3 regions of the Bradyrhizobium sp. P3_C3 genome follow, and region 3 is predicted to be linked to each of the others. Evidence: predicted binding sites of a transcription regulator. Region 3 holds the regulator's gene; each other region holds the start of a gene.
What was found. Region 3 encodes HrcA, which represses chaperone genes, less so after heat shock. Its sites were predicted from a motif close to GTTAGCACTCNCNNNNNGNGAGTGCTAAC; they were not measured.

Region 1 (9,528 bases), on a different contig from region 3:
GGCCTGACGCTGCAATTCCTCACCTCGAGCGAGAACGTCAAGTTCTCGCGCTGGGAGGCCGATCTCGCCATCCGACTGCGCAAACCCGACAAGGGTGATTTCGCGATCTCCAGGCTCGGCGAGATCCGCATTTATTATTTCGAGCCTGTTGCGACCGAGGGCGAACCGGTGCTGTGCGCCTATCCGGATGAACTCGGTGCCATTCCCGAGATGCAATTCCTGCGCATGAAGCAAGCCCATGCGCGCTGCGTCACCGACAACGTTCGCGTCATCCGTAACTGATCCGCGCGCATCGGGCCGCCGGCGTGTTGCCGGAGTATGTTTGCGCGGACTTGCTCGGCGATCGCCGCCTGCGCGCCACGCTGCTGCCGAAGCGGCGCGACGCCTGGCTGCTGGTGCAAAACCATCTCAAGCGCGATCCCGCGACGCGTGTCACGATCGACTGGGTGAGGGCGAGTTTTCAGGAAACGTCGCGCGGTTGACGTCACATCGCATTGTGATCATCGCGTCACAGTGCGGAGTGCGTGACGAAAAATCTTGGCTTTCCCCCTTGCAACCCGAACGTGCTTCGTCTATTAGCGCCCTCCTTCGCTAGGCCATGGGTTCGGGCTCTCTGAGATCCCGACTGGCGCGGGCCGCTCTGCGGTTTCGTGTTCCGCCGAATGAAGGGCAAACGCAGGACGTAGCTCATGGAGAGCGTCGGGCTGAACACCCGAAGGCATCGGTTCGATTCCGGTCTCTTGCACAAAGGATAGCTCAGTTTGGTAGAGCAGATGACTGTTACTCATCCTGTCGCGGGTTCGAATCCCGCTCCAGCGCTCCGTTTCAGCCTGAAAAGCTGATACCTCTGACGAGGACCGGACGCGCGCTTCAGTCGCAGTCCGGCCGTTTTGCCGAAAGGCATTCCGTCCGAACCTAGACACTGTGAGACCGGCTTTGCGCCGCGGGTCGATACCGCTTGCGCTGATGCCGGGTGGCTCCGCATGACCGCTCGACACGCGTCGAGCGATCGCGCGCGCGCGCCCGTCATCGTGCAAGCTCAAGCCCCGGCCCGCCGATCTCTAGGGAAGCGTCGTCCGCGTCCTCACGTCCTTTGCAAACGAAACCTGCTATCCGGCCGCGTGCGGCCGGAGGCAACATGATGGAGGCGTGCCATGACCTGGCATTTGCTGATGCTGAACGTGACGGTGAAGGATGGCGAGTGTGCGTTGCTCACGCGCAACGGACAGCTCGTGCGCGTGCTCGCGCCCGGCAAGCACCGGCTGTTCGATCCCCTGCACGAGCTGAAGGCCGAGGTGCTCGACGTGGTGCGCAGCGAATTCCCCGCGGATCGCTACGCGGTGCTGAAGGCCGCGCGGCCTGATCTGGCCGCTGAGCTGTTCGAGGCGATCGAGACCAAGGCGGACGAGATCGCCATCGTCAGCCTCGACGGCCGGCCCGTGCATCTGATGACGCCCTGGCAGGTGCGCGTCTACTGGAAGGTCGCGACCCGCATCGATGTCGAGCGCATCGATGTGTCCGCCGATCCCCGGGTTGGCGCGCGGCACCTGACCATGATCGAGCGCAACCGCTCGACCGTCGTGATGGAAGCGGTGGTCGAGAACCACGAGGCGGGCCTGCTCTATGTCGAGGGCCGGCTCGTGGAGCGGCTTGCGCCCGGCCGGCACGCCTTCTGGACCGTCGGCCGCAAGATCGAGGTGAAGCGCCTCGACCTGCGGCCCCAGGCGGTCGAGATCACTGCGCAGGAGATGCTGACCAAGGATCGCATCGCGCTGCGGGTGACGCTGACGGCGTTCCGCAGGATCGTCGATCCCGAGCGCACGGTTGCGACCGTGGCCGACGTGGATGCGTGGCTGTACCGGCTGGTGCAGTTCGCGATCCGCGAGGCGGTGGCGGGCCGGACGCTGGACGAGGTGCTGTCTGCGAAGGCGGCGCTGGATGCAGAGCTGCGCGACTATGTGCGGGCACGCGTCGCAGAGTCCGGCGTGGAGGTAACCGAGCTCGGCGTCAAGGACGTGATCCTGCCCGGCGAGATCCGGGAGCTGGTGAACAAGGTGGTGGAGGCGGAGCGGGTCGCGAAGGCGAACCTGATCCGCCGGCAGGAGGAGACCGCGGCGACGCGTTCGCTCCTGAACACCGCCCGCCTGATGGAGGAGAACCCCCTGCTGCTGCGGCTCAAGGAGCTGGAGTCGCTGGAGCGGCTGGTCGAGAAGGTCGGCCGCATCGACCTCCACGCCGGCAACGGCGAGGGCCTCGATGCCCTCCTGACCCGGCTCGTGCGCCTGAAGGCGCCCGAGAGCGCATGAAGCAGAAGGGCCGCCCACGGGCGGCCCTTCACATGTTCATTGTCGACGCTTGCGATGAACGCGTGCGCGCGCCTGTGCGACCAAACCATGAGTGGGTATTGCACGCGCGCGAAGGTTGCGTAATCTCACGGTGACGACCACAATCTCGATCATGGCAAGCGAATGACCACTCTTCAGCAAACGATCGGCCCTACGGCCCGGCCGCGGGAATGGAAAGCGATCGTCGTCCTGATCCTGTTGATCCCGGTGCTGTGGTCGCCGCCGTTCCTGTTTCGCTTCTTCCTGTATCAGCCGTTCAACATTCCTTCCGGCTCGATGACCCCGACGCTGGTCGTCGGCGACTACGTCTTCGCCGCAAAATATGCCTATGGCTACGGCCGCTATTCCTTTCCGTTCGCGCCGTCATGGATCTCGGGCCGCTTCCGGGCCGCCGATCCGGAACACGGCGACGTCGTCGTATTCCGCTCGTCGAAGGGGACTTCGGCCGACTATGTCAAGCGCGTGGTCGGGTTGCCAGGCGACCGCATCCAGATGCGGAAGGGGCAACTCATCCTGAACGATCGCCCCGTGACGCGCGTCCCTCTGAAGGAGGTGCCCGCGGGTTCTGCCTGCGGCACCGATGATGGCGCGAAGGTCAAGCGCTGGCGCGAGACGCTGCCGAGCGGCGCGTCCTACATAACCTACGACTGCGTCGACAACGGTTATCTCGACAACACGGACGTCTTCACAGTGCCCCCCGGCCATTTCTTCGCGCTCGGCGACAACCGCGACAACTCGTCCGACAGCCGGCTGATGTCAGTGATGGGTTTCATCCCGATGGACAATCTCATCGGCAAGGTGACGCGGATCATCTGGTCGCTCGACGAAGACGGCGAGCCGCACATGGAGCGGCTGGGGAAGGTGTGGTGAGGGGCGCCGCCGTCATTCCGGGGCGGCGCGTAGCGCCGAGCCCGGAATTCATTCGTCCGCAAGGTTCGTTTCCCGAAGGTCGTCGGGCCGAGCCCTTCAGTCGCCAATCTCTTTCAGAAAGGCCTTCGCGTTTGCGCAGGCTTCGTCCGTGTCGCCAAAGCGGCAGGATTTCGCCAAGAAACGCCGCGCCCGGTCGTTGTTCTTTTCGACGCCGATACCTTTGATCAAGTGAAATCCCATCATCGTGCATGCCCAGGGATCGTCTCGGCCGCATGCCAGTTCATACGTCCGATTGGGACAGGCATAGTCGCCGCTGTCTTCCATGCTGGCGGCAACGTTCGTACAGCCTGAAGCAACGCCGAGCTTGCAGGCCCTCAGAAACAGCGCATCGGAGAGCGGCCCGGTCTTGATCATCCGCTGGACGACGAGTGCGGCTGCGTAGCAGTCGCTCGCGTTGCCCGCCCGACAGCGATCAAGGCACTGCTCCGCCGCAGCCGAGCATCCTTCGATCGAAAAAGCAGGTGCGCCCGCGTTCGCCGGCATGGAGTCAGCGGGGCATTGCTCGGCTCGCGGAAGCCAATCCGGCCATGTCCCTTCCATCTTCCCAATCGCGTCATTGTTGTCCGCCGCGTCTAGGGGCGTCGGCGCGGAAAGGCCCGCAGCGGAGATGATGACAAGGGCTGCCAGCAGCGGACGTATCTTGCGGTGCGGCATTGCAATTCTCGTCAGGGCTCCACGGGATCCTGCAGCATTAGTGATCCGAAGGATACACCTTTGAATTGTAGGTGCGCTCGCAGGTCGCCACAAGGCGTTGCATCGGGGCGCCGCCCCAAAACAAAAACCCCGGCATCGCTGCCGGGGTTTCGCATTCCGTATCGTATCTGAACGGCTGGATCAGAAGTCCATGCCGCCCATGCCGCCGCCCGGGGGCATCGCCGGACCGGCGCCGCCCTTCTTGGGCAGCTCGGCAACCATGGCTTCCGTGGTGATCAGGAGCGCGGCAACCGAGGCTGCGTTCTGGATCGCGGTACGGACCACCTTGGTCGGGTCGATGATGCCCTTGGTGACCAGGTTGACGTACTCGCCGGTCTGGGAGTCGAAGCCGTAAGCGTAGGTCTTGTTCTCCAGGATCTTGCCGACGATCACCGAACCGTCTTCACCGGCGTTGATCGCGATCTGGCGAGCGGGAGCCGACAGCGCCTTGCGCACGATCTCGACGCCGGTCTTCTGGTCGTCGTTCTTGGTGCGCAGACCCTTGAGCTGCTCGGAGGCACGGAGCAGGGCGACGCCGCCGCCCGGGACGATGCCTTCCTCGACCGCCGCGCGGGTCGCATGCATCGCGTCATCAACGCGATCCTTGCGCTCCTTCACCTCGACCTCGGTCGCGCCGCCGACGCGGATCACCGCGACGCCGCCTGCGAGCTTGGCGAGACGCTCCTGGAGCTTCTCACGGTCGTAGTCCGAGGTGGTCTCCTCGATCTGCGCCTTGATCTGGGCCACGCGCGCCTCGATGTCGGCCTTCTTGCCGGCGCCGTTGACGATCGTGGTGTTCTCCTTGTCGATCATCACCTTCTTGGCGCGACCGAGCATGTTGAGCGTGACGTTCTCGAGCTTGATGCCGAGATCTTCCGAGATCGCCTGGCCGCCGGTCAGGATCGCGATGTCCTGCAGCATGGCCTTACGGCGATCGCCGAAGCCCGGAGCCTTGACGGCCGCGACCTTCAGACCACCGCGCAGACGGTTCACGACGAGGGTCGCAAGCGCTTCGCCTTCGACGTCCTCGGCGACGATGACCAGCGGCTTGCCGGTCTGCACCACGGCCTCGAGCAGCGGCAGCAGCTCGTTCAGCGAGGAGAGCTTCTTCTCGTTGATGAGGATGTAGGCGTCGTCCATCTCAACGCGCATCTTGTCGGCGTTGGTGACGAAGTAGGGCGAGATGTAGCCGCGGTCGAACTGCATGCCCTCGACGACGTCGAGCTCGGTCTCGAGCGACTTGGCTTCCTCGACGGTGATGACACCCTCGTTGCCGACCTTCTTCATGGCGTCGGAGAGGAACTTGCCGATTTCGGCATCGCCGTTGGCGGAGATGGTGCCGACCTGGGCGATCTCGTCGTTCGAGGTGACCTTCTTGGAGTTCTTGACGAGGTCGGCGACCACGGCTTCCACGGCCAGGTCGATACCACGCTTCAGGTCCATCGGGTTCATGCCGGCGGCAACCGACTTTGCGCCTTCACGAACGATCGCAGCCGCGAGCACGGTTGCGGTGGTGGTGCCATCGCCGGCCGCGTCAGCCGACTTGGAGGCGACTTCGCGCACCATCTGCGCGCCCATGTTCTCGAACTTGTCGTCGAGCTCGATCTCCTTGGCGACGGTGACGCCGTCCTTGGTGATGCGGGGAGCGCCGAACGACTTGTCGAGGACGACGTTGCGGCCCTTGGGGCCGAGCGTCACCTTGACGGCGTTGGCGAGGATGTCGACGCCACGCAGCATCTTGTCGCGTGCATCGACGCCGAATTTGACTTCTTTAGCTGACATCTGGATTTTTCCTTAGGTGTTTAGCTGGTGGGGAGAGGGGGCTCTTAGGCCGCCTTCTTCTTGGAAGCGGGGACGTCGAGGACGCCCATGATGTCGCTTTCCTTCATGATCAGCAGGTCGACGTTGTCGATCTTGACTTCAGTGCCGGACCACTTGCCGAACAGCACGCGGTCGCCGACCTTCAGGTCGATCGGGATCAGCTTGCCAGCTTCGTCGCGGCCACCGGGGCCGACGGCGACGACTTCGCCCTGCGAGGGCTTTTCCTTGGCAGTGTCGGGAATGATGATGCCGCCGGCGGTCTTCTCTTCTGCGTCGATACGCTTGACCACGACGCGGTCGTGAAGCGGACGGAATTTCATGCAGTCCTCCTAAGTAGTTGCACGGTATGGGAATTTTTTGGCGTTAGCAGTCTGTGCCCGCGAGTGCTAGCACAGGCGAGGCTGAAATAGGACAGGAATTTTGCGGGGGCAAGGGCTTCTAGCAGAAAAATCGGCACTCTGAAGGCCCGGGTGCCAGAATCTCTTTACCATCGTTAACCCGCCCGGTGACCGTATTAGCACGGAGCCGCCTCTGCTGCTAAAGCATTGAATTTCAACAGCTTGTTAAACTTTTAGGCTTGAGATGGATTGTCAGTTTGCGTCACATTTCTCTCATGTGAGCGCATCAGTACCGGGTGGCTCGTAAGGCGCACACCGACCAAGCCGCCCCTTGAATGCGCTCCTGCAAAGGAGGTTGGCATGGGCTTGCGGAGTGGGGGCGTTTCCGAAGATTTCCGGAAACAGCTTTTGGGTTACGGGCTGACGACGGCGCAAATTCTCTATCGGATGCCCGATCATCCCTCGCTTCTCCAGACCTACGTCTGGCAGAACTACGACATGTTTCCGAAATTTCCGGCGCTGAAGGATTTCCTGGCGTTCTGGCAGGAGAAGCTCGACGGTCCGCTCCATTCGGTGACCGTCGCGCATTCCAAGCTGATCAAGCCGGCCGAGCTGCGCGCCGTGGATGGCGTGTTCCGGCTGCATTGAACAGCGCGCCGGCATCGTAGAGTGGGCAAAGGCGCGCTCGCGCCGTGCCTACCATCTCTCCACGATTGCATCTGGCAATGGTGGGCACGCTTTCGCTTTGCCCACCCTACGATATCTCGTTCTGTGCTAGCCTCCGCCTATAACAACAGGGAGGCGGCCCATGGCCAAGAAAACAAAATCGCGCAGTGCAGCCCAGGCCGCGGTGAAGAAGCGGAGCGGAGCCAAGGCCGTGGCACGATCCTCGGCGCGCAAGGCGGTGAAGGCAAAGGCGCGCACGACACCGGCGAAGGCCGCTCCGAAAAAGCCCGCTCGTCCCAAGCAGCGCATCGCCATCAGCCATCACCGCGAGGAAGACTTCAAGGCCGACGGCCTGCGCGTCTACGCCAAGTATCGCGACCTCGGCATCGCCGAAGCCAGCCACGGCCTCGCGCAAGCCCACGTGATCCGCCTGCAAGGCCCCTGCGATCCGAACGAGGTGTCGAAGCTGCACTTCCACGACGTCGAATTCCAGATGGTCTACGTGCTCAAGGGCTGGGTGAAGACCTACATGGACGGCCAGGGCGAGACCTTGATGAAGGAAGGCAGCGCCTGGACCCAGCCGCCGAAGATCAAGCACATGATCCTGGATTATTCGGATGACGTGGAGCTGCTGGAGGTGATCCTGCCGGCGGAGTTCAGGACGGTGGAGTTGAAGGCGTAGGCGCGGTCTTTCCGCCGTCATTGCGAGGAGCCCGCGACAAAATTGCGAAGCAATTTTGCGCTGGCGACGAAGCAATCCAGAAATCTTTCCGCGGAGACGGTCTGGATTGCTTCGCTTCGCTCGCAATGACGGGTGGAGAGAGCCTAACTCAACACCCCCACGACCGCGCCCATCAGGCACGTCGTCAGCGTTCCCGAGACGATCGATTTCAGCCCGAGCGCGTTGATCTCCTCGCGCCGCTCCGGCGCCATCACCCCTAAGCCGCCGATCATGATGCCGAGGCTGGCGAAATTGGCGAAGCCGCACATTGCGTAGAGCATGATCAGGCGCGAGCGCGGATCGAGCGTATCGGGCGGCAGTTTCGAGAAGTCGACATAGGCGATCAGCTCGTTGAGCACGGTCTTGGTGCCCATCAGGCTGCCGGCGGTCACCGCCTGGTCCCAGGGCAATCCCATCAGCCAGCACACCGGCGCCATCACGACGCCGAGCAGGCGTTGCAGCGAGATCGCGGCGCCGCCGATATTGGGCAGCAGTCCGAGGACGGCATTGACGAGATAGACCAGTGCCACCAGCACCAGCAGCATGGCGACGATGTTGATCAGCAGTTCGATCCCCGCGCTCGTCCCCTTGACGATCGCATCCATCGGGCCGGAGACGTCCATCTCAGGATCCTCCAGCGCGCCGCCGGTGCGCTTGTCTGACGTCTCCGGCACCATGATCAGGCTGACGAGGATCGCGGCCGGCGCGCCCAGCACGGAGGCGATGACGAAATGCGCGGCGGCATCGGGAATGAGCGGCGCCAGCAGCGTCGCATAGAGCACCAGCACCGTGCCGGCGATGCCGGCCATGCCGCCGGTCATTACCAGGAACAATTCGCTGCGGGTCATCTGCGCCAGATAGGGCCGCACGAACAGCGGCGCCTCGACCATGCCGAGGAAGATGTTGGCCGCGGTCGAGAGCCCGACCGCGCCGCCGACGCCCAGCGTCCGCTCCAGCAGCCAGGCCATGCCGCGCACGACCGGCGGCAGCACGCGCCAGTAGAACAAGAGCGTCGTCAGCACGCTCATGACCAGCACGATCGGCAGCGCCTGGAACGCCAGGATGAAATCGGCGCCCGGCACCTTCAGATCGAAGGGCAGGGGACCGCCTCCGACATAGCCGAACACGAAGGAGGAGCCGGCGCGCGAGGCCGCCGAGATCGCGCCGACCGCGTCGTTGATGGCGCCGAAGGCGCGCGCGACGACGGGCACCTTCAGGAGCACGACCGCGGTGACGAAGGTTGCGACAAGCCCGATCGCTGCTTGGCGAGCCGAGGCCGCGCGGCGATTCTCGCTCAGCACCCAGGCGATCAATAGCAATGCGAAAACGCCGAGTGCCGATTGCAGCCGAAGCATGATGTCCCCAAACCCTCAATGATTATGGCCGCGCGTGCGTTGCAAACGCAATGCCGGAAGGCCGCCGGAGCCGCCCGCTGTTGACAAGCAGGCCTGCGTCAGCCACGCGGGGCGGGTCGAAATCAGGGGGCGGACGGTCCAAGCGTGACCCAAGAGGCGATGACAGAGCAGCCGATATCCTCGAATCCGCCGGTCACCGCCCGCGCACTTCTCTCCCACCGCGCATTCCTGTTCTTCCTGCTTTCGCGCAGCCTGTCGCGCTTTTCCAGCCAGATCGCGGCGGTCGCGATCGGCTGGCAGATCTATGATCTCACCGGCTCGGCCTTCGATCTCGGCATGGTCGGCCTCGTGCAGTTCCTGCCCACCGCGCTTCTGGTGTTCGTCGCCGGCCACGCCGCCGACCGTTTCGAGCGCAAGCGCGTGGTCCAGCTCTGCCAGCTCGTGGAAGCCGCCACCGCGCTCTATCTCGCAATCATCACCTATCTCGGCCTGGTCAGCGAGGTGCAGATCTTCATCGCGACCTTCGTGCTCGGCATTGCCGGCGCCTTCGAGAGCCCGACCACTGCGGCTCTCTTGCCGCTGATCGCGCCGCAGGGATCGCTCCAGCGCGCAACCGCAGTCGCGAGCGGCGCGGGGCAGGTCGCGACCATCACGGGTCC
Region 2 (9,528 bases), on a different contig from region 3:
TCGGCGAAGCCCACGAGCGCTTCGGCGTCGAAGCCCCGTTCGGCGGGCCGACCTCGTCGGGCATGCTGACGCTGCACTGTCCGCCGGGTCAGCTCTATGCGCTGGCGAGCTTCCTGCGCGAGCATGGCGCCGAGACCGTCTCGGTGGTTTCGCTCGACTATGTGTTCGACCGGGAGAACCCGCTGTTCGCCAAGCTCGAGGCATTCCTGCGGCAGTGAGCCTCAGGTCCGTTCAGCGTAGCGACAGCAAACGGCAGCTACCATATGCTGTTGAGAACCATGGACGCCTCTGGAACCTTGATCAATGACGCTGGGCTCTGACGTTTCCGGCATGACGACCACCGCGGCCAGTGCCGCCGCGAAGGGGCTGTCGATTGTCGTCCCCGTCTACAACGAGGCGGCGGGCCTCGCCGCCCTGCACCAACGCATCTGCGATCTCGCCAAGACCTTGCAGCAGCGCTATCGCTTGCGTTGCGAAGTCGTCTATGTCGACGACGGCAGCGCGGACGCGACGCTCTCGATCGCCCGGTCGCTGCCGGCCGACGCGGTCGACGTCCAGGTGGTGTCGCTGTCGCGCAATTTCGGCAAGGAAGCCGCGCTGATGGCCGGCCTCGACCATGCCCGGCTCGGCGCCGTGATGTTCATGGACGGCGACGGTCAGCATCCGCCGGCCCTGGTCGAGCAGCTGGTGCGGCACTGGATCGAGGACGGCTATGACGTCGTCTATACCGCCAAGGCGCATCGCGACAACGAGCCCTTCCTGCGCCGCGTCGCCGTGCGCGGGTTCTATTCGCTGATCAATTGGGGCGCGCGCCAGAAGATCCCTGAAGACGCCGGCGACTTCCGCCTGCTGTCGCCGCGCGCGGTCGCAGCGCTCAGGCAGCTGCCGGAGCGCAACCGCTTCTTCAAGGGCCTCGCGAGCTGGATCGGCTTCCGCCAGATCCGCGTCGATTACGAGCCCGCGCCGCGCACCCATGGCGTGACGACCTTCAGCGCCGCGCGCCTGCTCGGTCTTTCGATCGAAGGGGTGACCTCGTTCTCGGTGGCACCGCTGCGTTTCGCCAGCCTGCTCGGCGTGATCCTCGCCGGCGGCGCCTTCCTGTTCGGCCTCTCGATCCTCTGGGAGGTCTGGACCACGGGCAAGCAGGTGCCCGGCTATCCCTCGCTCGTGATCGGCCTGATGACCATCGGCGGCGTGCAGCTCATCATGATCGGCATCGTCGGCGAATATATCGGCAAGATCCTGTCCGAGCTGAAGGCGCGCCCGATCTACTTCGTCGCCGAGCACAGCGAAAAGCATTTCGAGACCGGGAAGGCCGACGACGCCTCGAAGAGGACGGCCGCCGAATGAGCGCGGCCGCGGGCCTGCGGCGGATCTGGCTCTGCGCCGACGATTACGGCATCAGCCCGGGCGTCAATCGCGCCATCCGCGACCTGATCGAACGCGGCCGTCTCAATGCCACCTCGGTGATGATGGTGGGACCGGCGATCGAGCGCGGCGAGATCGAGGCGCTCCAGACGGCCGCGAAAGCGAGCCCGCGCTGCGCGATCGGCCTGCACGTGACCTTGTCGGCGCCGTTCCGGCCGCTCACCATGCATTTCCGACCGCTGGACGGCGACATGTTCATGCCGTTCCCGAAACTGCTGCGCGCCGGCCTTGCACGCCGGCTCGACCGCGAATTCTTTCGCAATGAGGTCAGGGCGCAGCTGGCGGCGTTCGCGGAAGCGTTCGGGCGCGCGCCTGACTTCGTCGACGGCCATCAGCATGTGCAGCTCTATCCGCAGGTGCGCGACGGCTTTGTCGATGCGGTCAGCGAAGCCGCACCGAAGGCCTGGGTCCGCCAGGGCGGGCGCGACCTGCCGCTTGTGCAGCGGCTGGCCTCACCAAAAGCCATGGTGCTCGATATCCTGAGCGCACAATTCCGCCGCCGCGCCGCCAGCGCCGGCCTCGGCTTCAATCCCGGCTTCGCCGGCGCCTATGATTTTACGCGCGAGGCCGATTTCGGCGCGTTGATGCGGCAGTTTCTGGAAGGCCTCCCCGATGGCGGCCTTGTGATGTGCCACCCCGGCTTCGTCGACGATGTCCTCACCGGCCTCGATCCGATGACCGACGTCCGCGAACGCGAGCATGCTTATCTCTCGGGCGATGGGTTTGCGCGCCTGCTGGCCGACAGCGGCGTCACGCTGGGGTGAAACCGGCGGAAAGCAAGCCGCCGGGCAGCTTGTCGCATACCGAAATTTAATCCGGCGGGCACTGTTGGGGCCACAATGGAACCCTACATCTGCCTCGCGCTTGGTTTGAGCGAGGGAGACTGATCATGACGCCTCAGGAACGCCAGCTCGTCGACGAGCTTTTCGACCGGCTTTCGAAACTGGAAAACGCACCGCGCGATCCCGACGCGATCACCGCGATCTCCGACGGGCTGCGCAAGGCGCCCGGCGCGGTCTACGCGCTGGTGCAGACCACGCTGTTGCAGGACGAAGCGCTGAAGCGCGCCCATAACCGCATCCAGGAGCTGGAAGCGGCCCATGCGCCCGAGCAGGCGCAGTCCGGCGGCTTCCTCGATACCATGCGCGACTCGCTGTTCGGCGGAGGCCCCTCGCGCGGCTCGGTTCCGAACGTGCCGCCGCGTGACGCGCGGCCGGTCTGGAACACCGGTCAGGCGATGCCGCAGGCACAGCCCGGTTACGGCGCGCCGCCTCCTTATGGACAGGCCTACGGCCAAGGCCCAGGTCAAGCTCCAGGCCAAGCTCCGGGTCAGGGTTATGGCGCACCGCCGATGGGCGGTGGCGGCGGCTCGTTCCTCGGCACCGCGGCGGCAGCCGCCGCCGGCGTCGTCGGCGGCTCGCTGCTGCTCTCCAGCATCCGCGGCATGATGGGCGGATCGCACCAGCAGGCCTTCGGCGACACCAACGCCTTGAGCGGTGACCGCAGCGCCGGTGGAAGCCCCTGGGGCGGTAGCGACCAGTCCGGAGGCTCGCTCTCGCGCGATGCCGGTCTCAACGACATCGGCTCCAACCGCGACCGCGACGACGGTTCCCGCCAGGGCTTCACCGACCAGGCGTCGAACGACCGGGACAACAACAACAACGATCAGAACTACGACGACAACGACCACGACAACGGCAATATGGACGTAGCCGACGACGACAGCGATTTCGGCGGCGGAGACGATGGCGGCAGCGATTACGCGTGAGGCTGCCCGATCAGCGCGACAAACAAAAACGGCCGCCCGGAAGGCGGCCGTTTTCATGTCGAGCGTCAGGCGATCACATCACCACGACCTTGGTGCCGACATTGACGCGGCCATAGAGGTCGATGACGTCCTCGTTGCGCATGCGGATGCAGCCTGAGGAGACGTTGGTGCCGATGGTCCAGGGCTCGTTGGAGCCGTGGATACGATAGAGCGTCGAGCCCAGATACATCGCCCGCGCGCCGAGCGGATTTTCCGGGCCGCCTTCCATGTGCCGCGGCAGGTCGGGCCGGCGCGCGATCATTTCCGCCGGCGGCGTCCAGTCCGGCCATTCGCGCTTGGCCGTGATCGACTTCACACCGGACCAAGTGAAGCCGGGACGGCCGACGCCGATGCCGTAGCGCATCGCCCGGCCGTTGCCCTCGACGAGATAGAGGAACTTGTTCGGCGTATCGACCACGATGGTGCCGGCAGTTTCCTTGCCGCTATAGTCGACGGATTGCTTCTCGAATCTCGGATCGAACGGACGCTGGCGCGGATCGACCGCCTCCTGCTGGAGACCTGCGCCTTGCTGATATCCACCCTGCATCTGCGGCTCGCCCATCGGTGGCAGGCGGCGCTGGTCGTAATAGCCGGGCTGCTGCTGATAAACCGGCTGCTGCGGCGCGTAGGCCGGGCCGCGGCCGGGACCTTCACCGAACAGGAACTCGATGAAGCCGCCGCCCATATTCGCATTGGAGGCGACACGCACCGGCGCCGGCTGCACCTGCGGCTGGTAGAGCACCGCGGGCGGATCGTTCGGCACACTATTGTCGAAGGCGCTGGCGCTGTTCGCGCCGGCAATGAAGGTGCAAGCGCTGCCGAGCAGCGCGACAGACATTTTCTTGAACATCGACGTACTCTGTACTGTTTCGTCTAGATCCCATGCGTCGTGCAGAGCCGATGGCTGACCGGCGACCGCGACGTGGTCAATAAAGAGCAAAAGCCGTTTTGTTTGGTAAACGTATCAGCCGTTTCGATTCACCACGTCGCGAGCGAGGGTGCAATTTGGCGATCAGCGTTTATTTTCCATGAACGCCGCAGGCCCATGGTTAATCGCTTCTTTTCGCGCCGTCGCGTGTGGCCGCGCAACAGTTCCCGCTGTGAACCTCGTGTTAAATTGCTTCTGTCTACAAAGACGCGTGAGTGAGGTGGGGGGAGTTCCTGATGGCTATTCACCGCAAACGTTTTCGTGTCGAGGAGGCTATTGTCGGCGAGATGCCCAGCCCCGAAATGATTGAGGAGGCTGCGCCGATGCATAGCGAGATCATGGCGGAGCTGCGTGCGATCCGCGCACAGATGGCGAAGGGCACCGTGCCCTTGTCCGGCAGCGCGGCCATGGCGGCGATCGACGCTTCCACCGCCCACGAGCTCTCTGAAGCTCGTACCATGCTCGATACTTACCGGGCGCAGATCGAGCAGTGCGAGAAGCTGAAGGTCGAGCTCGACCTCATCCACGACGCCATCGACCGCACCAAGCGCGAGATCGCGACGCTGCACGGCAAGAGCTTCGACGGCGGCGAGATGGCCAAGGTCAATGGCGAGCTCGGCGCGGTCGTCGGCGGCACCGAGCAGGCGACCCAGCAGATCCTCGAAGCCGCCGAATCGATCGACCAGGCGGCTAGCGCGATGTCCAAGGTGCAATCGGCCGACCAGCAGAAGCGGCTCGCCGACGACATCCAGGAACGCGTCATCTCGATCTTCGAAGCCTGCAACTTCCAGGACCTGACCGGCCAGCGCATCAGCAAGGTCATGACCACGATGAAGTTCATCGAGCAGCATATCAATGCGATGATGGAGATCTGGGGCGGCGTCGACGCGATCAAGGCTCATGTGCCCGCGCCGGCCGACACCCGCAGCGACGACGAAAAGCTCCTCAACGGCCCCAAGCTCGCCGGCGACGTCGGCCACGCCTCGCAGGACGACATCGACGCGCTGTTCGACTGATCGGGCGCGGCATTACGGAAAAACAAAACGCCGGCGAGAGCCGGCGTTTTTGTTTGTGGGGCCATCCCCTCCACTGTCATCGCCCGGCCTTGACCGGGCGATCCATTATTCCAGAGGCGGCGGTGATTGAGCCGAGAGGCCGCGGCGTACTGGATGCCCCGGTCCCGGCTCCGCCAAGGCTACGCCGAGGCCCAGACGAGCGCTCGGCTCGCCGAAGCTTCAGCGAAGGCGGCAAGCCGGGGCATGACGAAGGAGAGACTACGCCCTTGGCGCGCAGCGGACGTAGACCATGTTGCCGTAACGGGTGGCGGCGTCCTTGTCGATGAAGCGGGTGATCAGGACGCGGCCGTCGAAGGAGACGATCTCGCGGTCCTGCTCGCCGGGGGTGGGACCCGCCGGGCCGATGTAGTTCTTGCCGCTGGGCGAGCCCTTCAGCCGCAGCTCCTGCGGCGTCGCCTGGTCGGCGAGATGCATGATCACGCCGCCGGAGGAACCGGCGGTGATCACGTAGGGATTCTTGCACTGCGCCCGGGCCGCGGCCTCGGTGCGGGCGCGGTCGGCCGGGTTCTGGAACGAGGCGAGACCCCAGCGGCCGACGATCTCGTCGGCGCGGATGCTCGCCGGCATTTCCGGGCCGGTGCCGGGCTCGGCCTCGGGCGGCGGCGAAGACGACGAGAACGACGGCAGGCTCATACCGCCGCCGCAGGCGCCAAGCAGCAGCGCCAGGCAAGAGGCGGCCGCCAGATTGGCAACCGTGCGTGCGTGAGCTGACCTGATCATGACATTCCCCCGAGCAAACCGTCCCCCAAATGAGACCCCGACCYCATCCCTCCTGCAGCCAAGCGCAAAACCGCTGTCGGAGCAATGACGTCCTTTATACGCCAGCGCGACCAATAAGTTTCTCTAGACACGATCCTATATCCGCCTCACCAATCGCTTAACCACCCTTGCTTGACAGGATCGCGGCCAAGCCATATTTCCGGGCGCACTATTAGCACTCGGAAAGCCCGATTGCTAAGCGCGCCGTTCGATCCTCGGCAAGAGGGTGGACGGACGCCGCCCCTACCCACTTCCATTCCTTCCGAAGCGAGCCTCCAAAGGGAAACGTCATGGCTAAATCCAAATTTCGTCCGCTGCATGACCGTGTCGTGGTCAAACGTATCGACGCCGAGGAAAAGACCAAGGGCGGCATCATCATTCCGGACACCGCCAAGGAAAAGCCGTCCCAGGGCGAGGTCGTCGCCGTCGGCCCCGGCGGCCGCGACGAGGCCGGCAAGCTGATCCCGATCGACCTCAAGGTCGGCGACCGCGTGCTGTTCGGCAAGTGGTCGGGCACCGAGGTCAAGATCGACAACGAAGAGCTCCTGATCATGAAGGAGTCGGACATCATGGGCGTCATGGCCTAAGGCCGTCAGCCTGAACAGCCGCTGAATGTCATGCCCGGATCGCGCGATCCGGGCATTCGGTCATTCCGCAAGCGGCAAACACATCACGAAACACGAGGGATTGAAGAAATGGCTGCCAAAGACGTCAAGTTTTCCGGAGACGCGCGCGAACGCATGCTGCGCGGCGTCGACATTCTCGCCAACGCCGTCAAGGTGACGCTCGGTCCGAAGGGCCGCAACGTCGTCATCGAGAAGAGCTTCGGCGCGCCCCGCATCACCAAGGACGGCGTCACCGTCGCCAAGGAGATCGAGCTCGAGGACAAGTTCGAGAACATGGGCGCCCAGATGCTGCGTGAGGTCGCCTCCAAGACCAACGACCTCGCCGGCGACGGCACCACCACCGCGACCGTGCTGGCCCAGGCCATCGTGCGCGAAGGCGCCAAGGCGGTTGCCGCCGGCATGAACCCGATGGACCTCAAGCGCGGCATCGACATCGCGGTTGCAGCGGTGATCAAGGACATTGAAAAGCGCGCCAAGCCGGTCGCCGCCTCCTCCGAGGTCGCCCAGGTCGGCACCATCTCGGCCAACGGCGATGCCGCCATCGGCAAGATGATCGCCCAGGCGATGCAGAAGGTCGGCAACGAGGGCGTCATCACCGTCGAGGAGAACAAGTCGCTCGACACCGAGGTCGATATCGTCGAGGGCATGAAGTTCGACCGCGGCTATCTGTCGCCCTACTTCGTCACCAACGCCGAGAAGATGACCGCCGAGCTCGAGGACGCCTACATCCTCCTGCACGAGAAGAAGCTGTCCGGCCTTCAGGCCATGCTGCCGGTGCTGGAAGCCGTGGTGCAGTCGGGCAAGCCGCTCGTCATCATCGCCGAGGACGTCGAGGGCGAGGCGCTGGCCACCCTGGTCGTCAACCGCCTCCGTGGCGGCCTGAAGGTCGCCGCCGTCAAGGCGCCGGGCTTCGGCGACCGCCGCAAGGCCATGCTCGAGGACCTCGCGATCCTCACCGGCGYCCAGCTCATCTCCGAGGACCTCGGCATGAAGCTCGAGAACGTCACGGTGAAGATGCTCGGTCGTGCCGGCAAGGTCGTGATCGACAAGGAGAACACCACGATCGTCAAGGGCGCCGGCAAGAAGCCGGAGATCGAGGCCCGCGTCGGCCAGATCAAGGCCCAGATCGAGGAGACCACCTCAGACTACGACCGTGAGAAGCTCCAGGAGCGCCTCGCCAAGCTCGCCGGCGGCGTCGCGGTGATCCGCGTCGGCGGCGCGACCGAGATCGAGGTCAAGGAGAAGAAGGACCGCGTCGAGGACGCGCTCAACGCCACCCGCGCCGCGGTGCAGGAAGGCATCGTCCCCGGCGGCGGCGTCGCGTTGCTGCGCGCCAAGAAGGCGGTGGGCCGTCTCACCAACGCCAATGCCGACGTCCAGGCCGGTATCAACATCGTGCTGAAGGCGCTGGAAGCCCCGATCCGCCAGATCTCCGAGAACGCGGGCGTGGAAGGCTCGATCGTCGTCGGCAAGATCCTGGAGAACAAGTCCGAGACCTTCGGCTTCGACGCCCAGAACGAGGACTATGTCGACATGGTCGAGAAGGGCATCATCGATCCCGCCAAGGTGGTCCGCACCGCGCTGCAGGACGCCTCGTCCGTGGCCGGCCTGCTGGTGACCACCGAGGCCATGGTCGCCGAAACGCCGAAGAAGGAAGCTCCGCCCGCCATGCCGGGCGGCGGCGGCATGGGCGGCTTCTAAGCCTCCGTTCCGTTACAATGTTGCGAAGGCCGCCTCCGGGCGGCCTTCTTTTTTGCCGACCCTGCCCCTTCTGCTTTCCAATTCAACCGGCGGCCAAAACCCACTACGGTGGCGCGCCGATTCGATTGCGCGAGGATTCATCGATGCGTGCGCTTCTGGTTTGTTCGACAGCCCTTTTGGCGGCCCTGCTTGCCGTCTCGCCCGATGTCGCATCGGCCCAGATGAAGCTGTCGCCGAAGGCCACGGCGCCGGGCGGAACCGAGACACGCTATTTCACCTCGATCGACGGCCTGATGGACGGCAATGCCGACGTGATCCTGAAGGAGACGCGGCAGGGCAAGACCGTGACGGCGGCCGTGCTCGACGTCTGCTATCCCGTCGCAAAAAATTCCGACCGCAAGGACCGCTTCGTCGTCAATCTCCAGGTCGCGGGCCAGAACCTGACGGGCACGACGCAGAGCCTCGGCGAGAAGGCGCCCGTCACCGTCAAGCTGCTGCGCAAACAGTCCGGCGACACGTTCGAGTTCCGCGGCCAGATCGCGATCGGCCAGACCGTGACCGAGGTCACCTCGCCCGACAATTCCGATCTCAGCGAGAAGGAATTTCAGGACAACCAGACCTCCGACGACGGCATCACGCCGCAGCCGAAGGATTTCACCGACGTCTCGCCGGAAGCGATCGCGGTCAAGGTCAAGCTGGATGCGGCGACCGAGTTCCTGAAGAGCCTGAAGGGCCAGGACGTCGAGGTGACACTGGCGAGCCTGACCGTCGGCTGCGACGCGCTGCGCGCCGGCGAGCAGACCATCAACATGTCGGTCGATCCGGAACGCGCCGGCGCGCTGCTGGCGAAGTTCAAGGCGATGCCCGGCGTCACCGCGGCGGGCTGGACCGCGGGCATGACCGAGATGGATCGCACCATCCGCTTTCCCGCGGCCGACTGGCGCGACGGCGACAAGATCAGCCGGGACAAGCTCGCCTCAGCCGTCGCCGGCGTGATGAGCCGGACGCTTGCGGCAAAGCAGGTCTCGCACAGCTTCAACCCGGCCACCGGCAAGCTCAAGCTCGTCTTCAAGCGGCCGAACCAGGATTTTCCGGCACTCGAGCTCACCGACACGATCGAGGTTGCAGGCCTGATCTCGCCCGACAAGCCCGGCACGACCGACAAACTGATGCTCTGGATCGGCAGCCCCTCGACCACGACCG
Region 3 (9,528 bases):
TTGACGTTGATACGGGCGATGGGGTCCATCTGGACGGCGACGTTCAGTTTCATGGTCTGCCTTTCAGGTCGAGGCGTCGAATGCCGCCAACACATGGCGCGGAAGTGAGCGCGGCGCAATCAGCATGGCGTCGAATCGCAGTTCGAATTCGGCATGCTCGGGATGCGCCACGAGCCAGCCTTGCGCGGCGTCGATGATGCGCTGCTGTTGGCGCGGGGTCACGGCGAAGGCGGCGTCATCCAGCGTCGCGCGGGCCTTGACCTCGACGAAGGCGATCAGGTTGCGGCGGCGCGCCACGATGTCGATCTCGCCATGTGGGGTGCGGTAGCGCCTGGCGAGGATGCGGTAGCCCTTGGCCATGAGATAGGCGGCGGCGCGGCTCTCCGCGGAGATGCCGGTGCGGAACGCGGCGACGCGCTCGGGCGAGGCGACCTTCGGTTCCGCGCCCTCAGTTTTCGCCATCGCCGTCCCTCAGGTCCTTTGCGAGCTCGAGCGCGCGGGCATAGACCTCGCGGCGTGGCCGGCCCGAGAGCGCGACCGCATGCGCGACGGCATCCTTGACGCTGTGCGCGGCGAGCTGCTCGCGCAGCAGTCCGTCGAGCGCATCCGAGGTCAGCAGCTCCGCGTCCGCCGCAGGCGGCGCGATCACCAGCACGAATTCGCCGCGCGTCTCCAGCGTGTCCGCCCCGCGTGCCAGCTCCTGCAGCGGCGCGCGCGAAATCTCCTCGTGCAGTTTCGTCAATTCGCGGCAGATCGCGGCTTCGCGCGTCCCCATGATCTCGGCAAGCTCGGCGAGAGTGTCCTGGACGCGGTTGCCGGAGTCGAACATCACCAGCGTCGCATCGATGCGGGCGAGCTCCGCAAGGCGCGACTTTCGCGCGGCGGATTTCGCCGGCAGAAAGCCCTCGAAGAAGAAGCGGTCGGTCGGCAATGCGGCGACCGACAGCGCGGCCAGCACCGAGGACGGGCCGGGCAGCGCGTAGACCGCATGGCCGGCTGCGCAGACCTCGCGCACCAGCTTGAAACCGGGGTCGGAGATCAGCGGCGTGCCGGCATCCGACACCAGCGCGATCGAGCCGCCCTGCCCCAGCGCCTCCAGGATCCTCGGACGCGCCGCTTCCGCGTTGTGCTCGTGATATTGCTTGAGCTGCGCCGTGATCGCGTAGCGCTCGGTCAGGCGCCGCGTGATGCGGGTGTCCTCGCAGGCGATGACGTCGACGCCGGCGAGCGTCTGAAGCGCGCGCAGTGTGATGTCGCCGAGATTGCCTATGGGGGTCGCGACCAGATGGAGGCCCGGCGCCGCCTTCGGCGCCGTCAGCCGATGGGCGTCGATGGAGAAACCGCGCGAGGCGGGATCCGTCGCTTCAGGTGTATTTATCGGGCTCGGCTTTACGCGCATAATGAATCGAACTTAGGCATGATCCCGGGGGCTGGGAACCGGTCCTCGGAAAAAGATCGCGCCAGGTCAGGGGTGAGGAAGGACTGGAATGTGACCCATCCGGCATCACATTGCAGAGGGAATGAAGCGTCGGCGCCACATTCGCGGCGGAAACGCCGCCTTGATGCGGGTGACGGATGGTGGACAGCTAGCCAGGGCTTGAGGTGTGGCCGCGTTAAGTGGTCATTATCCTTTTGTTTTAGTTAACTATTTGCCGACAATATGCCTGAATCCGCGGCTTGTGTCGTGGAAAGAATGTTGTGACCGGCCGGCCGACGGTCGGTCAGAAGAGAAGTTGTGATGCTGGGCCCGCGCGATCCTAAATCTCCCGTTCAGGGCTCCCGATTATCGGGGGCGACCCGGCGGAGCGCACTCGGCCTGTTGCTCGGCGCCCCCTTGCTGTCGGCCTGCGCCGGCGTGCAGCAGAGTCTCAGCCAGTTTTCCAACCCGTTCAGCAGCTCCTCCCCGGCCCCGGCTCAGCCGGCCGGCCCGCCGCAACAGGCCACCACCGCCGGCAGCGGCGGCGTGAAGGTTGCCGTGATCCTGCCGCTCTCGGCCGCCGGCAATGCCGGCCTCGCCGCGCAGTCGATGCGCAACGCCGCCGAGATGGCACTGGCCGAGTTCCAGAATCCCAACATCCAGCTCCTGATCAAGGACGACAACGGCAGTCCGCAAGGCGCGCAGGCGGGCGCGCAGCAGGCGGTCGACGAAGGCGCCGAGATCATCCTGGGCCCGCTGTTCGCGCAGTCGGTGCCGGCGGTGGCGCAGGTCGCGCGTACGCGCGGCATCTCGGTGATCGCGTTCTCGACCGATTCCAGCATTGCCGGCCGCGGCGTCTTTCTGCTGAGCTTCCTGCCGGAGTCCGACGTCAACCGCATCGTCGAATATTCCGCGAGCATCGGAAAGCGCTCGGTCGCCGTGCTGGTGCCCGACAACGCCTATGGAAATGTCGTCGAGGCCGCGGTGAAGGCGGCGGTGCCGCGGCGCGGCGGCCGCATTGTCGCCTTCGAGAAATACGGCGCCGATCGCGCGACGCCGGCACGCACCGTGGCGCAGCAGCTCGGCAGCGCGGATGCGCTGTTCATCGCCGATGACGGCGATGCCGTCGTCGCGGTGGCCGATGCGATGACGGCCGCGGGCGCGAATTTGCGCAACATCCAGCTGCTCGGCACCGGCCTGTGGGACAGTCCGCGTGTCTATGCCAATTCGAACTTGCAAGGCGGTCTCTACGCCGCGCCGGACCCGGCCGGCTTCCGCGCCTTCTCCGGCCGCTACCGCACCAAATACGGCGCCGAGCCGATCCGCACCGCGACGCTCGCCTATGACGCGGTCGCCCTCGTCGCCGCGCTCGCGCGCACGCAAGGCCCGACGCGCTTCTCGCCGGACGTGCTCACCAACCCTTCCGGCTTCGCCGGCATCGACGGCCTGTTCCGCTTCCGCGCCGATGGGACCAACGAGCGCGGCCTCGCCGTGATGAAGGTGACGACGGGTGGCGGTGTGGCGGTCGCGGGCTCGCCGAAGAGTTTTGGGGCTTGATGGCTTCGTAGCCCGGATGGAGCGCAGCGCAATCCGGGTTCTATCCGAGTGGCGAAAGCGTCCCGGATTACGCTGCGCTCCATCCGGGCTACGGCAGCTCGCTACGCGGCGAGATCCGCGACCACGGCGTCCAGCACCGGGAAGCCGCTGCTGGTCACGCGCAGGCGCCCCGTCGCATCGACGATGATCGCACCTTCTTCGCGCAACAGCGCGATGCGCTTGGGATCGAGCGGTCGGCCCGACAGCGCGCTGTAGCGCTCGGGGTCGATGCCCTCGGCGAGGCGGAGCCCCATCAGCAAAAATTCGTCGGCGCGCTCCTCGCTGTTGAGGAGATCGTCGGTGACGTTGCCGTGGCCGTTGGTCTCGACCCGCATCAACCAGGCCTCGGGACGCTTCTCGGTGGCGGTGGCGTGCCTGATCCCGTCGATATCGAGGCGGCCGTGTGCGCCGGGGCCGATGCCGGCATATTCATCGCCGCGCCAGTACACCAGATTGTGCCGGCACTCGGCGCCGCGCCGCGCGTGATTTGAAATCTCGTAGGCGGGCAGGCCGAGCTTGTCGCAGGTCTCCTGCGTCACGTCGTAGAGCGCGCGCGCGACCGCTTCGTCCGGCGTCTTCAATTTGCCGGCCTGGTGCAGGCCGAAGAACGGCGTGCCTTCCTCGATCGTCAATTGATAGAGCGACAGATGCTCGGCCGCTTCATCGATCGCGAGGCGCAGCTCGTCGGCCCACATCGCCGGCGTCTGGTCGGGGCGGGCGTAGATCAGGTCGAACGAATAACGGTCGAACGAGCGGCGCGCGATCGCGACGGCATCGAGCGCCTCGCGGGCGCTGTGCATGCGGCCCAGCGCTTTCAGCGAGGCATCGTCGAGAGCCTGCACGCCGAGCGAGACGCGGTTGACGCCGGCGGCGCGATAGCCGGCAAAGCGCGTGGCTTCGACGCTGGTCGGGTTTGCTTCCAGCGTCACTTCGACATCGCTGGCGACGTGCCAATGCTTGCCGATGGCATCGAGCACCGCGCCGACGGTTGCGGGCTGCATCAGCGACGGCGTGCCGCCGCCGAGGAAGATCGAGGTGACTTCACGCCCGGGCGCACGCTGTGCGGTCGTTTCGATTTCACGCGCGAAAGCTGAAGCGAAGCGCGTCTCGTCGATCGCGGCGTGGCGGACGTGGCTGTTGAAGTCGCAATAGGGGCACTTCGACAGGCAGAACGGCCAGTGCACATAGACGCCGAAAGCTTGCTTAGCGCGGCTCAAGGCAGATCTCCGCCAGTTTCACGAAGGCGCGGGCGCGATGCGACAGGCCGAGGCCGAGCGGCGGCAGGCCGTGCTTCTCGATGCTGGTCATCTCGCCGAACGTGCGATCGTGGCCATTAGGCAGGAACATCGGATCATAACCGAAGCCGGCCGTGCCGCGCGGCGGCCAGACCAAGCTGCCGTCGACGCGCGCCTCGACCTCTTCGAGATGATCGTCGGGCCAGGCGACGCAGAGCGCGGAAACGAAATGAGCGGTGCGCTTGTCGGGCGTGGCGGCGCCGCGCTCCTGCAACAGGCGCTCGATCTGCGCCATCGCGGCAGCGAAATCTTTTGACGGTCCGGCCCAGCGCGCGCTGTAGATGCCGGGCGCGCCATCGAGCGCGTCGACCACGATGCCGGAATCGTCGGCGAAGGAGGGAAGCTTGGTCGCCTGCGCCGCCGCGATCGCCTTGATCGCGGCATTGCTGCGGAAATCGTTGCCGGTCTCGTCGGGCTCGGGCAGGCCGAGCTCACCGGCCGACACCGCCTCGATGCCGCAAGGCGCGAGCAACTCCTTCATCTCGGCGAGCTTGCCGGGATTGTGGGTCGCGATGACGAGCTTTCCGGTGATTCGGCGGTGCATGGGCCTATTGACTACGCGACAGCCAGTTTCTGCAAGTCCACGAGCCGCGCGATACCCTTCTGGGCCAGCGCCATCAGCGCGAGGAATTCGTCTTGTGTGAACGGTTCGCGTTCCGCGGTGCCCTGCACCTCGATGATGCGGCCATCGCCGGTCAGGACGAAATTGGCGTCGGTCTGGGCCTCCGAATCCTCGGCATAGTCGAGGTCGAGCACGGGCGTGCCGTTGTAGATGCCGCAGGAGATCGCGGCGACGTTGTCGCGCAGCACCTTGGCCTTGATCATGTTGCGCGCCTTCATCCAGTTGATGCAATCGGCGAGCGCGACCCAGGCGCCGGTGATCGAGGCCGTGCGCGTGCCGCCGTCGGCCTGGAGCACGTCGCAATCGACCGTGATCTGGCGCTCACCGAGCGCTTCGAGATCGACGATGGTACGAAGCGAGCGGCCTATCAGGCGCTGAATCTCGACGGTACGGCCGCTTTGCTTGCCCGCGGAGGCCTCGCGGCGGGTGCGTTCGGAGGTCGCGCGCGGCAGCATGCCGTATTCGGCGGTGACCCAGCCGCGGCCCTGGCCCTTCAGCCACGGCGGCAGGCGGTCTTCCAGCGTGGCGGTGACCAGCACATGGGTGTCGCCGAATTTCACCAGGCAGGAGCCTTCCGCATATTTGACCACGCCGCGCTCCAGCGTCACGGGGCGCAATTCGTCGGGCGCACGGCGGCTTGGCCGCATGGGAAATCCTCCAAAACTCTCGGAAAAGGGCTATTCGCGGTGCTTGTAGGTGGGGTGAGGGTGGGCGGCAAGGCTTTTTCACCCCGGGTTTTCCACCCCGCAAACGCCACGCTTGTCAGAACCCTCCGGGATGGACAAATTATAAGCGTCTGAGAGGAGTTACCGTCCGTGGCCCATCACGATCCGATCCATCTGATCGCGCCGCGCGCAGGCCTCGCCCAGCTCAACGAGCGCTCCCGCGACATCTTTCGTCAAATTGTCGAAAGCTATCTCGCGACCGGCGAGCCGGTCGGCTCGCGCAATATTTCGCGGCTGATCGCGATGCCGCTGTCCCCGGCCTCGGTCCGCAACGTCATGGCCGACCTGGAACAGCTCGGCCTGATCTATGCGCCCCACACCTCCGCCGGCCGTTTGCCGACGGAACTGGGCTTACGCTTCTTCGTCGACGCCCTGATGCAGGTCGGCGACCTCAATGACGCCGAGCGGCAGTCGATCCAGAGCCAGTTGACGTCGGTGGGTCACGCCCAATCGGTCGAGGCGGCGCTGTCGGAGGCGCTGACGCGGCTGTCCGGTCTCACCCGCGCCGCAGCGGTCGTGCTGACCCCGAAATCCAATGCGCGGCTGAAACACATCGAATTCGTCCGGCTGGAACCCGAAAAAGCCCTGGTGATCCTGGTCGGCGAGGACGGTCAGGTCGAAAACCGCGTGTTGTCGCTGCCGCCCGGAGTTCCCTCCTCGGCGCTCACCGAAGCCGGTAATTTCCTCAATGCGCGGATTCGCGGCCGCACGCTGGCCGAGGCGCGGCTCGAGCTCGAAACCGCGCTCGGCGAAGCCCGTGCCGAGCTCGATCAACTGACGCAGAAGGTGATTTCGGCCGGCATTGCGAGCTGGTCCGGCGGCGAGAACGAGGACCGCCAGCTGATCGTTCGCGGCCACGCCAACCTGCTCGAGGATCTGCACGCGCTGGAGGATCTGGAGCGCGTTCGCCTGCTGTTCGACGATCTCGAGACCAAGCGCGGCGTGATCGACCTTCTGGGACGCGCCGAGACCGCCGAGGGCGTGCGGATCTTTATCGGTTCGGAGAACAAACTGTTTTCCTTGTCAGGCTCCTCCACCATCATCTCGCCCTATCGGGATGCCGCCGGCCACATCGTCGGTGTTTTGGGCGTGATCGGGCCGACGCGGCTGAATTATGCCCGCGTAATCCCGACCGTGGACTACGCCGCGCGCATCGTCAGCCGCCTCTTGGGGGGCTGACCGGCGTTTCCTCCGATCACGGGCGCTTGATTTTCGTGAGCTTAGGCACGATATCCGGGCCAACAATCCCTTGAGACGAGTTCGAGAAGAGAGCCGATGACCGATCGAGACCGGCAGCCCGACGACACGACCCCACCGACCGATGAGCCCGTGGTGTCAAAACCCTACATCATGCCCGACGATCCGGAGCCCGGCTCGGTCGAGCTGTTGCAGAAGGAAGCCGCCGAGGCGCGCGACCGCATGCTGCGGACGCTGGCCGAGATGGAAAATCTGCGCAAGCGCACCACCAAGGAGGTCGCCGATGCCCGCCTCTACGGCATCACCGGCTTCGCCCGCGACGTGCTCGACATCGCCGACAATCTCCAGCGTGCGCTCGATGCCGTTCCGGCCGAGGCCCGTGCCGCGGCCGATCCCGGCCTGACCTCGCTAATCGAGGGCGTCGAGCTCACCGAGCGCTCGCTGCTCAACGCGCTGGAAAAGCACGGCGTCAAGAAGTTCGATCCGCAGGGCCAGAAGTTCGACCCGAACTTCCAGCAGGCGATGTACGAGGTGCCGGATGCGTCGGTGCCTGCGGGCACCGTCGTGCAGGTCATGCAGGCCGGCTACACCATCGGCGAGCGCGTGCTGCGCCCGGCGCTGGTCGGTGTCGCCAAGGGCGGCACGAAGGCTGCGCCGGCTGCGAACAGCAACGAAGTTAACTGAGCGGCGTGATCCTCATCCTGAGGAGCGCGCTCGCGCGCGTCTCGAAGGATGAAGGCCCGGCCCTCGCAGCTCGGCCTGCATGGTTCGAGACGGCGCTGACGCGCCTCCTCACCATGAGGGTCTGGCCGATGTGCGTGCCTTACGCGCTCACCGCGATATCCGCGGACTGAATCCGCTTCACGCCGGCCTTGGCCATGTCGGCCCAGGCTTTTGCGAGCGAACCCTGCGTGTCGATGCCGCGGCAGGCGTCTTCCACCACATAGACCTCGAAGCCCGCCTTGCGCGCATCGAGCGCGGTCCAGGCGACGCAGAAGTCGGTCGCGAGGCCGGCGACGAAGACGCGCTTGATCTTGCGGCCCTTCAGGTAACCGGCGAGGCCTGTCGAGGTCTTGCCGTCGGCTTCCAGGAAGGCCGAATAGCTGTCGACGTCCTTGTGAAAACCCTTGCGGATGATGAGCTCGGCATGCGGGATCGCGAGGTCCTTCGACAGCGCGGCGCCATCGGTACCCTGCACGCAATGGTCGGGCCACAGCACCTGCTTGCCGTAGGGAAGATCGACGGTCTCAAACGGCTTCTTGCCGGAGTGCACTGACGCAAATGAGATGTGGCCTGGCGTGTGCCAGTCCTGGGTCATCACCACGTTCGCAAAGGCTTTCGCCATCTTGTTGATGACGGGAACGACCTGCTCGCCTTCCTTCACGGCGAGGCTGCCGCCGGGCAGGAAGCAGTTTTGCACGTCGATCACGAGCAGCGCGGAGGCATCGTCCGGCTTGATCGATGCGGCCGCAAGGAGCGCGGTTGGAGCAAGGGCTACGAGAGCGCTTGTCCCAAGCGCCGCGAGGATTTGTCGTCGATCAAGCATCGTTCGCCTCCCTCCAGGATGATCCAATGGAAGGAAGCCTAGTTCCGTTCGTATACGAACAGAAGCCCGAAAATGCAGCCGGTTCTGTCCAGCGCTTGGGCTAACCCTTGGACTAACCCTTGAGACTAACCCTTGGGCTGGATGCCGTCGCGCACGGCGCGGAAGCGGGTGAAGGCGGCCGACCACTGGTCGCGCGGGGCGCTGGCGATGATGCGCAGCGAGGCGCCGCCGCTTGAGAAGCGGATCCACTGCACCACGGTCACGGGCGTCTTGTCCTTGCCGCTGACGCCGTCGATCCGGGTCTCGAAACCCTGCTGGCCGTTGATGCGGATCGGCTCCGACATGGTGACGCGGGATTCGCGCACGCCGGGGATCTGGAGCGCGGCCTCCTGGGCAAAGCGGGCGCGATCGTCGGCCTGCTGCGGGGTGGCGCCGATCAGGCCGAGGATCATGAACGGCTTGGATTCATAGCCCGAGCTCTCATTGCCGTCGGCCAGGATGATGCTGGAGCCCGGCGCCAGGGTGCGGATGTCCTTGAAATCGGCGAGATCGGTGATCTTGAACGGCATCAGCCCGATCTGCTCTTCGGCCGAGACCTGCTTGCGGGTGACGGCGCTCGCAAACATCTGCCGCACCGCCTCGTCGGTGTAGATCTTGGTTGCGTTCTCCGGGATCTGCACCGCGACATAGCCGGAGAAACCGGCGCCCGGGACGATCATCGAGTAGCGCTTCACCGGCGTCTCGCCGGCCTTGCCGCTTTCCATGGTGAAATAGGCAAGACCCGCGGGGGTCTCGAGCTTGTCCTGCTTGACGCCGGCGGTGCCGGCGGGATTGGAATTGAAGGCGCTCACGACCTCGCCATAGGCCGCCGGCGGCAGCTCGGTGATCAGCACCTTGACGTTGCCGTCCTCGCTCTCGAAGCCCGGAAACGTCTTGGCCGTGCTCAGGCCGACCAGCGGCACCATGCCGAGGCGCAAGCCGGGCGGGAAAACGGCATCGGCCGCCAGGGCCGGAAGCGCTGTGGCGACGAGGACGGCGAGCGCGGCGAGGGGGCGAATGAGCTTCATGGGCACTCTGATTGGTTCACATTGAGGCCGTTCGATGGTCGGCCATTGGGCCGCTTTGTCGCG

Region 1: AC1DW2_RS02120 (co-chaperone GroES) is a predicted target of HrcA. The motif match lies at 6,152-6,180, and genes of this name have one in related genera.
Region 2: AC1DW2_RS20625 (co-chaperone GroES) is a predicted target of HrcA. The motif match lies at 6,170-6,198, and genes of this name have one in related genera.

What each region holds. Positions count from the first base shown of each region.
Region 1 covers NZ_JBFUGY010000001.1:383,153-392,680, reverse strand. The annotation lists partial or broken gene AC1DW2_RS02155 (LysR family transcriptional regulator) at 1-482, shown strand, start outside; tRNA gene AC1DW2_RS02150 (tRNA-Phe) at 676-745, shown strand; tRNA gene AC1DW2_RS02145 (tRNA-Asn) at 750-815, shown strand; gene AC1DW2_RS02140 (slipin family protein) at 1,155-2,306, shown strand; gene lepB (signal peptidase I) at 2,469-3,215, shown strand; gene AC1DW2_RS02130 (SEL1-like repeat protein) at 3,312-3,929, opposite strand; gene groL (chaperonin GroEL) at 4,110-5,750, opposite strand; gene AC1DW2_RS02120 (co-chaperone GroES) at 5,795-6,109, opposite strand; gene AC1DW2_RS02115 (usg protein) at 6,488-6,775, shown strand; gene AC1DW2_RS02110 (cupin domain-containing protein) at 6,936-7,475, shown strand; gene AC1DW2_RS02105 (NupC/NupG family nucleoside CNT transporter) at 7,619-8,869, opposite strand; gene AC1DW2_RS02100 (MFS transporter) at 9,029-9,528, shown strand, end outside.
Region 2 covers NZ_JBFUGY010000017.1:59,363-68,890, forward strand. The annotation lists gene hisG (ATP phosphoribosyltransferase) at 1-218, shown strand, start outside; gene AC1DW2_RS20595 (glycosyltransferase family 2 protein) at 304-1,350, shown strand; gene AC1DW2_RS20600 (ChbG/HpnK family deacetylase) at 1,347-2,192, shown strand; gene AC1DW2_RS20605 (DUF2076 domain-containing protein) at 2,318-3,196, shown strand; gene AC1DW2_RS20610 (L,D-transpeptidase) at 3,270-4,085, opposite strand; gene AC1DW2_RS20615 (protein phosphatase CheZ) at 4,400-5,179, shown strand; gene AC1DW2_RS20620 (hypothetical protein) at 5,438-5,959, opposite strand; gene AC1DW2_RS20625 (co-chaperone GroES) at 6,289-6,585, shown strand; gene groL (chaperonin GroEL) at 6,694-8,325, shown strand; gene AC1DW2_RS20635 (hypothetical protein) at 8,469-9,528, shown strand, end outside.
Region 3 covers NZ_JBFUGY010000031.1:26,880-36,407, reverse strand. The annotation lists gene gshB (glutathione synthase) at 1-53, opposite strand, end outside; gene AC1DW2_RS29410 (YraN family protein) at 64-462, opposite strand; gene rsmI (16S rRNA (cytidine(1402)-2'-O)-methyltransferase) at 449-1,399, opposite strand; gene AC1DW2_RS29400 (penicillin-binding protein activator) at 1,739-2,974, shown strand; gene hemW (radical SAM family heme chaperone HemW) at 3,076-4,230, opposite strand; gene rdgB (RdgB/HAM1 family non-canonical purine NTP pyrophosphatase) at 4,217-4,852, opposite strand; gene rph (ribonuclease PH) at 4,864-5,577, opposite strand; gene hrcA (heat-inducible transcriptional repressor HrcA) at 5,746-6,834, shown strand; gene grpE (nucleotide exchange factor GrpE) at 6,931-7,536, shown strand; gene pncA (bifunctional nicotinamidase/pyrazinamidase) at 7,676-8,398, opposite strand; gene AC1DW2_RS29365 (hypothetical protein) at 8,524-9,465, opposite strand.